Regions from separate parts of the Luteibacter sp. GL_149 genome, predicted to be linked through region 1. Evidence: predicted binding sites of a transcription regulator. Region 1 holds the regulator's gene; each other region holds the start of a gene.

Region 1 (4,533 bases):
TTGGTTTTGACGACATCCATGCCGACGCCACGGCCGGAGATATCCGATACCTGGCTGGCCGTGCTGAATCCGGGACGGAACACGATGTCGAAGCATTCGCGATCGTCCAGACGTGCGGCCTGTTCCTCGTCGAGCAGGCCCTTTTCCACCGCCTTGCGGCGAAGTATTTCGGGGTCCATGCCTTTGCCGTCGTCGCGCACGGTAATGACGATATGGTCGCCGTACTGCCCCGCCGTCAGGTGCACGGTACCCACCCGCGACTTGCCCGCCTGTTCGCGGACATCGGGCATTTCGATGCCGTGATCGACCGCATTGCGCAGCAAGTGGACAAGTGGATCGGCCAATGCTTCGACAACGGTGCGGTCGAGGTCGGTTTCCTCGCCTTCCTGTACCAGTTCGACTTCCTTGCCCAACTGGCGGGCGAGGTCGCGGATGATGCGCGGAAAACGCTGGAACAGCTTGCCGATGGGCTGCATGCGCATGCGCAATACGGCGTTCTGCAAATCTTCGGCGACCCGCTGCAGTTCGCCGACGGCACGTTCCATCGGTCCCTCGACACCTTGCGATGCGAGGCTGGTCAGGCGATTACGCACAAGCACGAGCTCGCCCGCCGCATTGACGAGACTATCGAGACGGAATGTATCGACGCGGACCGTGGTGTCGGCGTTCGATGCCGTGCGTTTCTCGGCGGCTGGCTTCGCGACGGGCGCTTGCGCGGACACGGGTGCTGTCGCTTCAGCGACAACGGGTGCGGGTGCGGGTGCGGGTGTTTCGACAAGACCGGGCGCTTTGCCCTGTCCATGCAAGGCATCCAGCAACGCTTCGAACTCGTCGTCGCCGATAACATCGCCAACGGAAGAAACGACGGGTGTGACGGGGGGAATGACAGCGGGAACGACATCCACCTCGACCGACGCGCCGGGCGCATTGCCGCTGCCGTAAAGCGAATCCAGCAGTGCTTCGAACTCGTCGTCGTCGATAGGTCCGGACGGCGCCGATGCCGGTGCATGCTCGCCGCGCGCGGCGTCGAGCATGGCCTCGAACTCGTCTTCGATCGCATCGCGACCGGCCGATGGCCTGGCGGACGGCGCCGACAGGGTCAGCGCGACGGGCTCGGCCGAGGTGGTGCGCCCGGGAATCAGGAGGCGCGCCAGCAACGCGTCGGGCGCCGGTTGCGAATCCGCGCCGGCATCGGCCGCGCGCATCATATCGTTGAGGAGATCGAGCGATTCGAGCAACGCGTCCATATACGCCGCGTTGAGCATCACCGCACCGTTGCGGGCTTCGTTCAGAAGATCTTCCGCGCGATGGCACAGGCCGACCATGGCGTTCAGGCCAAGGAAGCCCGCACCGCCCTTGACGGTGTGGAACGCGCGGAAAACGGCATTCAGCAGCTCGCTGTCGCCCGGCGAGGCCTCCAGGTCGACCAGTTGCTCGCCCAGCGTCTCGAGCAGTTCCCTGGCCTCGATCAGGAAAACGTTGAGCAACTCATTGTCGAGCTCGACACTCATGCCGGTCTCAGAATCCGAATTCGCTGAGGAGACGATCCACTTCGTCCTGGCTGACCTTGTCCGCCACAGGCGGCGCGTTGCTGCCGGCCAGCGAGCCGGTCAGGCGAACCAGTTCCAGCAGCGACGATTCGACCTTGCCCATGAACTGCTCCACCTGGGCAACGCGCTGACCCGAGATGTCCTGCCACGACTGGGCTTCGACCAGTTCTCCAAGGCCGATATCGCAGTTCTGCGCGAAGTCGCCGACACGCACGGCGAGCGCCGTGGCATTGATGCCGAACGCGGGATCGGAGGTTTCCAGCACGAGCAGCTCGTCCGCCTGCGTGGCAAGCGCCTGTGCCTGAGGACGCAGCTTTTCGCTGAAATCGAGCGTGCTGTGGGCGGCCTGCGCGCTCATTTCCAGCACATCGCGAAGATGCTTGCGTGCGTCGCCCATGCTGCCCGGCACACCATCGCCGGAGACATCGGCGGCAAGACGGCGCACGGAATCGTGCAGATCGCGCGCAAGGCAACCAAGCGCGTGGAACAGGTGCTGCTCGCGGCTGCGCAGCAGACGATCGAGTGCCTTCTCGAAGGCGGCACGGTCGTCGGCGTCGAGAAGCTCACGCAGTTCGGGGACGACTTCGTGGTCGGCGTTAAGCGAGATGTTCATGATGTCCCTTAGCCGGCCGCCGCGAGGCGTTCGAAAATCTTGTCGAGTTTTTCTTTGAGCGTGACGGCCGTGAAAGGCTTCACCACGTATCCGTTCACGCCGCTCTGAGCCGCCGCGATGATCTGGTCGCGGTTGTTCTCCGCGGTAACCATCAGCACGGGGATCGACTTCAGCTTGGCGTCCGCGCGAATGGCGCGAAGCAGATCGATGCCGGTCATGTTCGGCATGTTCCAGTCGGTGACGACCAGGTCGAACGCCTGCGCACGCAGCGACACGAGCGCCGCGGTGCCGTCTTCGGCTTCATGGATGAGCCCGTTGGTGAAACCGAGCTCGACCAGGAGGTTCCTGACGATACGTCGCATGGTGGAAAAATCGTCCACCACGAGGATCTTCATGTTCTTGTCCAAAACGCTACTCCGCCTTGACCGCGCGTTTACTGTTGATTCCGACGTCGCCGACGAAGCGGCGCCATCACGTTCTTGCGTTCCATCCCGTCATACGCGCACGAAGCCGGATCAGGGCCTGCCCATGGATCTGGCATACCCGCGATTCACTGACTCCCAGGACCGCGCCTACTTCCTTGAGATTCAGTTCTTCCTCGTAGTACAGCGACATCACCAGCTTCTCGCGTTCGGGCAGACCGTCGATCGCCGCGACCAGCGCTTCGCGCATGCCCGCTTCCTCGAACAATCCTTCCGGACCCTGGGCGTCCGGGTCGGCCACGTCGATCGCCGCGCCTTCGTCGCCCTCGGGGGCGGAAAGGCTCAGCAGTCGCGCGCTTGCCGCGTCGGCCAGAATCTGGTTGTACTCGAGAGCGTCGATTCCGAGACGCTTCATTACCTCTGCGTCTTCGGCATCGCCACCCGTTTCATTTTCGATCTGTCGTGTTACCTCCGCGACTTCGCGCAACTTTCGATGCACGGAGCGCGGCGTCCAGTCCGTCTTGCGCAGTTCGTCCAGCATCGCGCCCCGGATGCGGATACCCGCATAGGTCTCGAAGCTGGCCGCGCGAGTCGGCGAATAATTTCGCGCGGCCTCAAGCAGTCCGATCATGCCGGCCTGAATGAGGTCGCCCACGTCGACGCTTGCCGGCAGACGGCCCATCAGGTGATAGGCGATACGCCGGACCAGCGGCGCGTGGATACGCACCAGTTGATCCGCCGGGATTCGCGTGACTTCCAGGTATTCGGTCGCAACGCTCACAACGGCAGCCCTCCCCCCATGGAGGCCCGATCGGCGAAAAAGCCGATCCGACCCTGTGCCCGGGGTTCGGGTTCACCCCATGTATCGACCGCACGTGCCAGATTCTTGAATCCGACCGCCGATCGACTGCTCGGCCACGCTTCGACGACCGCGGCCTGGCGACGAATCGCCTGGCGCAGATACTCGTCGTGCGGGACCATACCCATGAAATCCAACGAAACGTCGAGGAAACGGCCGGTAACGCGCGACAACTTCTCGAATAGCTGCCGCCCCTCCTGGGCGTGGCGGACCATGTTGGCCACGACCCGGAAACGGCCCACGCCGAACTCGCGGCTCAGGACCTTGATCAAGGCGTAAGCATCGGTAAGCGACGCCGGCTCGTCGCAGACGACGACCACCACCTCATCGGAGGCCGCGGCGAACATCGACACGCTGTCGGAGATGCCCGCGGCGGTATCGACGATCAGGAACTCGGGGGGAACGGCATATTCGTCGAACGCGCGGATGACCGCGGCGTGTTCGATGTTTGGCAACTGCGCCATGCGGCGCGCGCCGGACGTGGCGGGAATGACCTTCAGACCATGCGGCGCCTGGAGTATCAGTTCCTCGATCGTGCACGCCCCATCGAGCATATGCCCGAGGTGGCGGGTCGGCTGCAGGCCAAGCAATACGTCGATATTGGCCATACCGAGGTCGGCATCGAGCAATACGACATCGCGACCGCCCATGGACAGGGCCATCGCCAGGTTGACGGCGACGGTTGTCTTACCCACGCCACCCTTGCCACCCGCGACGGCGATGCTGCGGCATGGTTTGCGCTCGGCGAGCCAGTTGATACCGGCTGCCTGGCTAGTGGTCACGGGTGTGGTCATGAAAGGGCTCGCTACCGCCATTAGGGATTCGAGTCCAGATGCCTGGTTCACTTCGATGGACTCCGGGGTCAGACCGTCGTCGCCGGAACCGGGAAGCCAAAACGATCGGCTAGCACGGCGGCGTCGGGTTCGTCGTTACGATTCTTGAGGAGTTGCGCCGCGTGGCAGACCAGCTTGCGCGAGTCGGCTACGGCGATGTCCTCGGGTACGCGCTGACCGTCCGTGGTGTAGTCGAGCGACAGACCATGCCGGATCAGCGCCGACAATGCACCACCTAATAGCGGGGCTTCGTCGA
Region 2 (4,533 bases), 1.5 Mb from region 1:
GAGTTTCGGCGCCGCGGCGCAACTGCGCGTGAGCGCGCAGCTACCGTGCGGTGCATGTGCCGAACTGGATCTCCCGGCCCGGGGAATCGCCACCTGATGCACCCCCACCCGACCGCCCTGATTGCCGACGACGAGCCGCTGCTGCGCGATGCCCTGGCGCGCCAGCTGGGGCAGGTCTGGCCCGAACTGGACGTGATCGCGCGGGCGCGCAATGGCCGCGAAGCGATCGGCCAGTTCGAGGCACGACGTCCCGACATCTGTTTTCTCGACGTGCACATGCCAGGTTTGTCCGGTATGGAAGCCGCGCACCATATCGGTCGTCGCGCGCATCTGGTGTTCGTCACCGCCTACGATCACTACGCTGTGCAAGCCTTTGCCGAAGGGGTACTCGATTATCTGGTGAAGCCCGTGGAACCGGCGCGCCTGATCGAAACGGTGGCACGCCTCAAGGAACGCCTGCAGGCAAAGCAGCCGGCGCCGAACACCGAAGCGCTGCTGCAACAGCTCGCCGCGCAGTTGCAGCGAGGCGCGGCGCCAGCACCGCTACGCTGGATTCGTGCGCAGGTCGGACAGACCCTGCGCATGATCCCGGTGGACGATATCGACTACCTGCGCTCGGATGCGAAATACACATTGATCGCCTGGCGCGGCGAGACCCGTCAGCCCGAAGAAGCGGTGATCGGCACCGCACTGAAGGAACTGATCGGGCAGCTCGATCCGGCGCAGTTCGCGCAGGTGCACCGGTCGGTCGTGGTCAATCTCCGGGCCATCAGTCATGTCACCCGCGGCGACAACGAAACCGCCGGTATTCATCTGAAAGGCCGTCGTGAAATATTGCCTGTCAGCCGGAGCTACCTGCATCTGTTCCGGACGATGTGAGAGTGTTCCGCTCGACGGGCATCAGCGTCCGAACATCGCATTCCCGCTGCGGGTCTCGCCAGCCGGAACTTCCATCTGCATGACATCCCAGTGTTCGACGAGCACGCCATTCTCGACACGGAAGATGTCCACCGCGATCGTCGGCGTGGATTCCCAGCCGACGTATCGTCCGTGAACCATCACCAGATCGCCCTCGGCAATGCTCATTCCCATCTCATATGAAAATTCGGCAGGCAATGCGGCGACGAGTTTCGCGATGGCGTCCCTTCCGTCGGGGATGGCCGGATTGTGCTGAACGTAGGCCGGGCTGAACCAGCGATCGATGTGTGCCACGTCCCGCTCGACGAAAACCTTCCGCATGACGTCCGTCACTAACTTCCTGTTCGACTCCTGTTGAAGGATCGTCACGATGTGTATCTCCATGGATTGATTCGGTCGCTCGCATCGTTCGATGCGAGTGGAGCGCGAAATTTACGTTAGCGGTAATTAATCCGGAGTGACACGGTGAGCGCCTCTGAGACCGCATCTATGGAAGCCCGCAACGAGACAGCTATGCCCGCCTCCCCTGCCGCCGTACCATGACTCAACTTCGCGCTAACCCGGCCGATAAGGAGAATGCGTGGTCAGTCGATGGAGGGGCGCCATGAAAGCTGTCTTTGCCACGGCGGCCCTCGTCGTGGCCCACATCGTGGCAATGACCTTGTTCCCCGATGTCGGCATGGGCATTTCCTATACGGCGTTCTTTCTCGTAGCCAGCGTGGCCGTCGCTTCCTCGCTATACGCTTATCGCCGTTCGGGCACGCCCCCAGACCGGCGCTGGCTGTTGCTGGTGGGTAGCCTGCTGCTCTGGGGCATCGGCATGTCGCTCGGCGCACGCCAGAACTATGTGCTGGACAACACCAATCCCGCGCCTGGCGACAGCATGTTCTTTTACATCCTTTACGTATTGCCGGTGCTGATCGCCGTATCGTCGGCACCGGTCGCCGCCCGTAAAAAATGGGCACTGGCCATCGACCTTGTCCTGGCATCCCTGCTTGGCGTGCTGTTTTACGTGCATACGTTTTCCATCGTGTCGGTGGAGGGTGCGATAGGCCGGCAGGAAGTGGTTGCCATCGTGCGCATGCTGGATATCGAGAACGCCTGCCTGGGCCTCGCGGCCCTGCTGCGTTACATCGCCACCGATCGCGCCGACGATCATTATTTCTTTCGCGGAGTGGTCGCGTTTTTCGTGACCTACGCCTTCGTCGGTTTCTACTACAACCACTACGTAGCGCTGGGCGAGCATCCGGATTTCGGCTCGGCCTGGGATGCTCTGCTCGACCTGCCCTTCCTCGCCCTGACCGTCGCCGCCGTGAAACGGCCACCGCAGCGCCACTGGCATCCCCCTATCTACCTCGTCCGCTTTGTACAGAGCGCCAGCCCCACCTTCCTGGCCATGAGCGTGCTTGGACTGGGTCTGATGGTGATTCCGCACTACGCGCCGCTGGGTATCGGTGGCGCCATCGCCGCGGTGGTGGGCATCGGCATGCGCAGCACGCTCGCACAGGTCGACCTGGTGGAAGAAGAGCACCGGCTGTCGCAACGCCGCGACGCACTGGAAGGCCTGGTATTCACCGATAGCCTGACGGGCCTGGCAAATCGTCGCGCCCTGGACGAGCGGTTGTTGCGCGAATGGCATCGCCCGGGTCAGCGCGAACCCATCGGGCTACTGATGATCGATGTCGACTTCTTCAAGGAATACAACGACCGCTACGGACATCTTGCCGGCGACGATTGCCTTCGCGCCATCGCGGAAGCGCTGACCGCACGCGGACTGCGCGCAGGCGACTTTATCGCCCGCTACGGCGGCGAGGAATTCGCGGTCATTGCGCCGGCGACGCGCCTTTCCGAGGCCGTCGCGCTGGCCGACAATCTCCGCGCGCAGGTCGAAAGTAAACGCATCGCCCATCCGCTGAGCCCCTTTGGCGTGGTAACGGTCAGCGTCGGCGTGGCGACGCTTCAGCCGCACGCGACGGGAGGCCCGCTGGATCTGCTGAATGCCGCGGACCACGCACTGTACCGGGCGAAACATAGCGGCAGGAACCGGACGGGAGGTTTCGACGACGAGCGCTCCCGGGACACCGCGTCGTTCGATGTCTGATCGATGAGCGAACCGCTGAGCACCCTCGCCGGGCCATGCCGGTATGAGGAAGATATACGCAAGAGCCGTTTCCTCGCCCACGCCGCACCCGTGGACGATCCGGCCGAGGCCCTGGCCTTCGTTGCCCGCGTGGGCGATCCATCCGCGACGCACAACTGCTGGGGCTACCGCATCGGCGACGCGTACCGCTTCAACGACGACGGCGAGCCGGGCGGCACAGCCGGCAAGCCCATCCTGCAGGCCATCGACGGCCAGGCATGCGACCGGGTTGTCGTGGTGGTTACGCGCTGGTTCGGCGGCATCAAGCTCGGAGCGGGCGGTCTGATACGCGCTTATGGCGGATGTGCCGCCGAATGCCTGCGCCGCGCGGACCGCGTCGCCCTGATCGTCAGCGGGCAACTGGCGTTGCATTGCGAATTCGCCGAGCTGGCGATAGTGAAGGCTCGATTGCGCGATATGGGCGCCGACATCGAGGACGAATCGTTCGACGCCACGGGGGCGGAGCTGGTCGTTCGCGCCGAGGCGGGGCGCCTCGACGACATCGCCCAGCGCCTCACCGATCTGAGCCGTGGCCGCATCCAACCGCGCCGTCTCGATTGAATCGGCGGCAAAGCGGCCCCATTCCTCGACCGACCATCCATCACGGACCCACCGCATGAGCGACTCCAGCACCGACGCCGCACCGCCGACGCGTCGCATCGGCGCGCTACGCAGCCTCTGGCCTTATCTCAAACCGCATAAGGCCCTCGCGGTCGGCTGGCTCGTTTTCCTCGGGCTGTCCTCGGGTGCGTCGCTGGTGCTGCCGGTGGCGGTACGCCACATGATCGACAACGGTTTCGCCTCGTCGGACATGGCGACCATCAACGGCACGTTCCTCGCCCTGTTCGGCGTGGCCCTGGTCCTGGCCTTCGCCACGGCCGCCCGTTATTTCTGCGTCGCACTGCTCGGCGAACGTACGCTCGCCTCGCTGCGGCAAAGTCTTTATGCCCATGTCATCAAGCTCGACGTCAGTTTCTTCGAGCGCACGCGCGTCGGCGAGCTGACCTCGCGCCTCGGGACCGACACCGAAGTGGTGCAGACGCTGGTCGGCTCGGGCATCTCCGTGGCCTTGCGCAGCGCCGTGATGCTGGTCGGTGCTGCCGTCGCCATGGCCTGGACGAGTCCGCGTCTTGCCGGCCTTACCGCGCTGGTCATTCCCGCCGTGATGCTGCCTATCCTGGTGTTCGGCCGTCGCGTGCAGAAGCTGTCGCGCCACAGCCAGGATCGCATCGCGGATGCCGCGGCCGTCGCCAACGAAACACTCAACGCCGCGCCAGCGGTAAAAGCGTATGCACGCGAAGACATCGAAAGCGGACGTTACAGCCACGCCATTTCCCTGGCGCTGGCCACCGCGCGTCGTCGTATCGGCGTGCGCTCGATCCTTACCGCCGCCGTCATCGTGCTGGTATTCGGGGCCATTACCCTGGTCCTCTGGGCCGGCGCGCGCGACGTCATCGCGGGCAAGCTGCAACCGG
Region 3 (4,533 bases), 210 kb from region 1:
GCAACACCATGCGCTCGCCAACGGACGTGAGTCCTTTCAGGTATTCGGTTTCCACGGCCGTACCCATGTCCGGCACGGGACGAATCTCGGACGGGGCCACTTCCACCACATCGGATACCGCATCGACGACCACGCCGAAATTGCGGCCGGCGACGGTGACGATCACGGTGACGGTGGTTGCGGTGTATTCCTCGCGAGTCAGTCCGAAACGCAGGCGCAGGTCCAGCACCGGAACGATGGCGCCACGCATGTTGAGGACGCCGAGCACGTAGTGCGGCGTCTGCGGAATGCGGGTGACCGGCGTCCAGCCGCGGATCTCGCGTACCGCGAGGATGTCCACGCCGTATTCCTCGTCCGCGAGATTGACGGTCAGGTACTGGGCGGCGACGGCCGCTTCGGTCTCGGACGCGATGGCGCTGCTGGCTGGCTGATTCATGTTCTTTCCACTGGCGGAACGTTCTTTCCGCCTCCCCTTCATGAGCTATCGGCTGGGGGAGGCGAACCTTGAATGGGGTGGAGGCGAAACCCTCAGGCGGCCCGGCGTCTTGTCTGCATACGGACCAGTCCCGTCACGTCGGTAATGAGCGCCACCGAACCATCGGGGAGGATGGTCGCGCCGGAAATACCGTTTACGCGGCGGTAGTTAGCCTCCAACGACTTGACGACCGCCTGCTGCTGGCCGATCAGTTCGTCGACGAACAGGCCAATCCGGGTACCCTCGCCTTCCACCACGATGACGATGCCTTCGTTGATGGCGCGACGGCGTCCTTCGCAGCCGAAGACGTCGTGCAGACGCACCACCGGGAGATAGGCGTCGCGGAAACGGAACAGCTCGCCGCCGCCCGCCACGCTGCGCATCATGTCCGGCTTCAGCTGCACGGATTCGACAATGGATACAAGCGGGACGATATAGGTTTCCGACCCGACGGCCGCGGTCAGACCATCGATGATTGCGAGGGTCAGCGGGAGCGTGATCGTGAAGGTGGTGCCCTTGCCCTGCACGCTGGAAATGGCAACGGCGCCGCCCAGGTCCATGACGTTGCGGCGAACGACGTCCATGCCCACGCCCCGGCCGGAAAGGTCGGTAGTCGCGGCAGCGGTCGAGAAGCCGGCTTCGAAGATGAGTTCGGCGACCGCGTCGTCGCTCATGCCCTCGCCGCTGGCGACGATGCCGCGCTGGATCGCCTTGTCCACGATCGCTTCGCGATTCAGACCCGCGCCGTCGTCGCCCACTTGCACAACGATGGAGCCGCCACGATGAAAGGCCTCCAGTCGCAGGGTGCCGACCTCGGACTTGCCCGAGGCCGAACGCTTCGCCGGTATTTCCAGGCCATGGTCGATCGCGTTGCGCACCAGATGCACGAGAGGATCGCCGATTTTCTCCAGCACGGTTTTGTCCAGCTCGGTCGTCTCGCCGCGAAGGTCGAGATTCACCTTCTTGTCGAGCTTCTGGGCCAGGTCGCGGACGAGGCGTGGGAAGCGGTTGAACACGGTGCTGATGGGCAGCATGCGAATGCTCATCACGCTTTCCTGCAACTCGCGCGAATGTCGCGTCAGCTGGGCCAGGCCGTGACGGAGCAATTCGAGCTGCGAGGCATCCACACCGTCGGCGAACTGGGTGAGCATCGACTGGGTGATGATCAGTTCGCCGACGAGGTTGATGAGGGTGTCGATCTTTTCGATACCGACGCGGACGGAGCTGGATTCGCTATTCGCCGCCGACTCGCGCGTGGTGCGCGGCGCGGCGCCCGGAGCGGCCACGGCAACCGCGACGGGTGCGGGCTCGGCTTTCACCGCGACGCGGGGCACGATGCTCAGTTCGCAATCGCCGTCGACCCAGTCGAACACACCTTCGACAGCCGATTTCTTCGCGGGCGCGGCCAGATAGAGCGTCCACGCAAGGTAGGCCGTCTCGGCGTCCATCGCGTCGAGTGCCGGCAGCTTGCCCGCATCGCACGTGACGCTGAGCGGACCCAGTGCCTCCAGTTCGCGGAACATGCGCGCCGGATCGTTGCCGGTCTTCAGCAGATAGTCGAACGGGCGGAAGACGATATCCCACCCTTCGACATCGCTTGCCGCGACCGCCTCGGCAACGGCGGCCACGGGCGCGGCCGTACCGCCGGAAACCATCGCCGACAACGCTGCCAGCAAGTCCTGGCTTTCGACCGTGGCGACCGGTTCGCCGTTCATCGAACGGGCGAGCATGTCGCGCACGGTGTCGCCCGAACGCAGCAGCAGCTCGACGATGGCCTTGTCCATGGGACGACGACCGCTACGCACCTCGTCGAGCAGCGACTCGGCGACATGGGTGAAAGCGGCGACGTCGGCAAAACCGAACGTGGCCGCGCCGCCCTTGATGGAGTGTGCGGCGCGAAACACGGTATGAACCAGCTCGGGGTCGTCCGAACCTTCGTCCAGTGCGAGCAGCGCCGCCTCCATGGCATCGAGACCGTCGAGGCTCTCCTCGAAGAAAGCCTTGTGGAACTGCGCCAGATCGACTTTGGACATGGGTACGGCCCTGTGTATCTTTGTTTTATCAGCCGAGAACGCGGCCGACGGTCGCCAGCAACTGGTCGGGGTCGAACGGCTTGACCAGCCAGCCCGTCGCACCGGCCGCTTTGCCTTCCATCTTCTTTTCGGGGTTGGATTCGGTGGTCAGCATGAGGATCGGCACGCCGCGGTATTCCGCCATCGCGCGCATTTCGCGGACCATCGAGATCCCGTCCATGACGGGCATGTTCACGTCGGCCAGCACCAGATCGAACTTCTGGCCACGCGCCGTATCGAGGGCCGCCTGGCCGTTGTCCGCCTCTTCGACCTCGTGACCGGCGCCACGCAGGGTGAAGGCGACCATGCTGCGCATGGAAGCCGAATCGTCAACCGCAAGAATCTTAGCCATCGTCCACCTCAGTTCACGCCGGCGCGAGCCGGCAGTTCAATCAATTCATGAAGGCCCAGCGTGGCCGCGCCCTTGTGCAGGGAATCGCTGGCGGCAAGCCAGACCGGCGCCAGATCGCGCGCGCGCGCGTCGCGGGAAAAGGCGGCCAGAAGCTGGAGACCGGCCGTATCCACCTGGGTGACGCCCGTACCATCGATCTGCGTGGGCTTACCCGAGGCCAGGGCGGTCAGGAGGATGTCGCGCAGCGCGGGAGCCGCGCCAATACGCAGGTCGGCGTCGAGCACAACGGCCGCGGGCGCCTTGTCACCGGATGTTTTCTTCGCCATGAGCCCCGATCCCGTACACCCCACGCGTCATCGCGAAGGGTTGTTCGGTGGGCTTATCGGCGGGGATCCCCGAATCTTTAGGTTCTTCACGCATGGTCGGGGCGGGCTCGGCTTCGCCATCGCTTTTGCGCTGGGACGCTTCGCGAAGAGCCGTCGGCCACCGCCCTCGACGCTCCGTCTCCACCGTCGCTCGGGAAGGGATAGCCGCTGCGCGGCTGGTGTTCTATGGCTGCGCCCCGTCGCGCCCGCGCGGCGGGCGGGGGTTTTCGATTCGGCTCCTGCCTCAGCGAAAACGGCGGACCGTCCTGGTCCGCCCCCTTCGGGCCTTTTCCGCCCGCCGCGCTCGGTTCCGCAAGTCGCGTCGAGGGCGGTGGCCGACGGCTCTTCCGGGGGTTGCGGTTGCGTGGGGGAAAGCAGCGCGTGACGCGTGACCCGTCATGGCCGCATCCGGTCCCGTCCCGTCACCTGCTTAGCTCGTGCTCTGCCCACAACAAACCGCAGTCGACGGTGCCGTGGCCGGGTTGGCCCTTGGGGCCGCCTTAGCCGAGGGCCGCGATCACCCACTGACGGAGCGAAAATGGGGTTACGGCCCGCTCCCGCAGGGACGGCGCCGAAGGCCCCAAGGGCCAACCCGGTCGCGGCTTCCACGACGCACAAGTGTAAGACGGCTGTCCTCGACCGAAGCTCGACAAGACACCTCAAGCCGCCCCCGCTAATGCGTCAAGAGCCAATCTTCAGGCGGAAAGGGGACGCCGGGGCAGGATCAGCATCGCGTCGCCATAGGAGAAAAAGCGATAGCGCTCGGCCACGGCGAAGCGATAGGCGTCGAGGATGGCTTCCTTTCCCGCCAGCGCCGAGACGAGCATCAGCAGCGTCGACTGCGGCAGGTGGAAGTTCGTCACCAGGCCGTCGACGCTGGTGATGCGGTAGCCGGGGAAGATGAAAATCTGGGTTTCGCCGGCGAACGGGCGGAGAACGCCGTCGACCGTCGCGCTTTCCAGGGCGCGGACGACCGTGGTGCCGACGGCAATGACCCGCCCACCGGCCGCTCGCGTGGCACGGATCTGCTCGACCAGCCCGACGCCCACGTTCAGCCATTCCCTGTGCATGACGTGATCGCGGACATCGTCCGCCCGCATCGGCTGGAAGGTACCGGCCCCGACGTGCAGCGTCACGTACCCCATGTCGACGCCCAGGGCACGGATGCGTTCCAGCAGGGATTCGTCGAAGTGCAGACCGGCCGTCGGCGCCGCGACGGCACCTGGCTCGCGCGCGAACACCGTCTGGTAACGCTCGGTGTCGCTCTGG

What was found. Region 1 encodes FliA, which starts transcription of late flagellar genes. Its sites were predicted from a motif close to TAAAGTTTNNCNNNCNNNGGCCGATAA; they were not measured.
Region 2: a site for FliA is predicted at 1,463-1,489, ahead of AC3IR3_RS08885 (GGDEF domain-containing protein). Genes of this name have one in related genera too.
Region 3: a site for FliA is predicted at 3,279-3,305, ahead of AC3IR3_RS14465 (STAS domain-containing protein). Genes of this name have one in related genera too.

What each region holds. Positions count from the first base shown of each region.
Region 1 covers NZ_CM174395.1:3,483,336-3,487,868, forward strand. Annotated here, with positions in the region: gene AC3IR3_RS15320 (chemotaxis protein CheA) at 1-1,511, opposite strand, end outside; gene AC3IR3_RS15325 (protein phosphatase CheZ) at 1,519-2,163, opposite strand; gene cheY (chemotaxis response regulator CheY) at 2,172-2,570, opposite strand; gene AC3IR3_RS15335 (RNA polymerase sigma factor FliA) at 2,635-3,366, opposite strand; gene AC3IR3_RS15340 (MinD/ParA family ATP-binding protein) at 3,363-4,238, opposite strand; gene flhF (flagellar biosynthesis GTPase FlhF) at 4,307-4,533, opposite strand, start outside.
Region 2 covers NZ_CM174395.1:1,937,225-1,941,757, reverse strand. Annotated here, with positions in the region: gene AC3IR3_RS08900 (sensor histidine kinase) at 1-97, shown strand, start outside; gene AC3IR3_RS08895 (LytR/AlgR family response regulator transcription factor) at 97-879, shown strand; gene AC3IR3_RS08890 (nuclear transport factor 2 family protein) at 901-1,287, opposite strand; gene AC3IR3_RS08885 (GGDEF domain-containing protein) at 1,523-3,019, shown strand; gene AC3IR3_RS08880 (IMPACT family protein) at 3,023-3,619, shown strand; gene AC3IR3_RS08875 (ABC transporter transmembrane domain-containing protein) at 3,675-4,533, shown strand, end outside.
Region 3 covers NZ_CM174395.1:3,271,870-3,276,402, forward strand. Annotated here, with positions in the region: gene AC3IR3_RS14450 (chemotaxis protein CheW) at 1-436, opposite strand, end outside; gene AC3IR3_RS14455 (chemotaxis protein CheA) at 529-2,508, opposite strand; gene AC3IR3_RS14460 (response regulator) at 2,537-2,899, opposite strand; gene AC3IR3_RS14465 (STAS domain-containing protein) at 2,908-3,225, opposite strand; gene queA (tRNA preQ1(34) S-adenosylmethionine ribosyltransferase-isomerase QueA) at 3,960-4,533, opposite strand, start outside.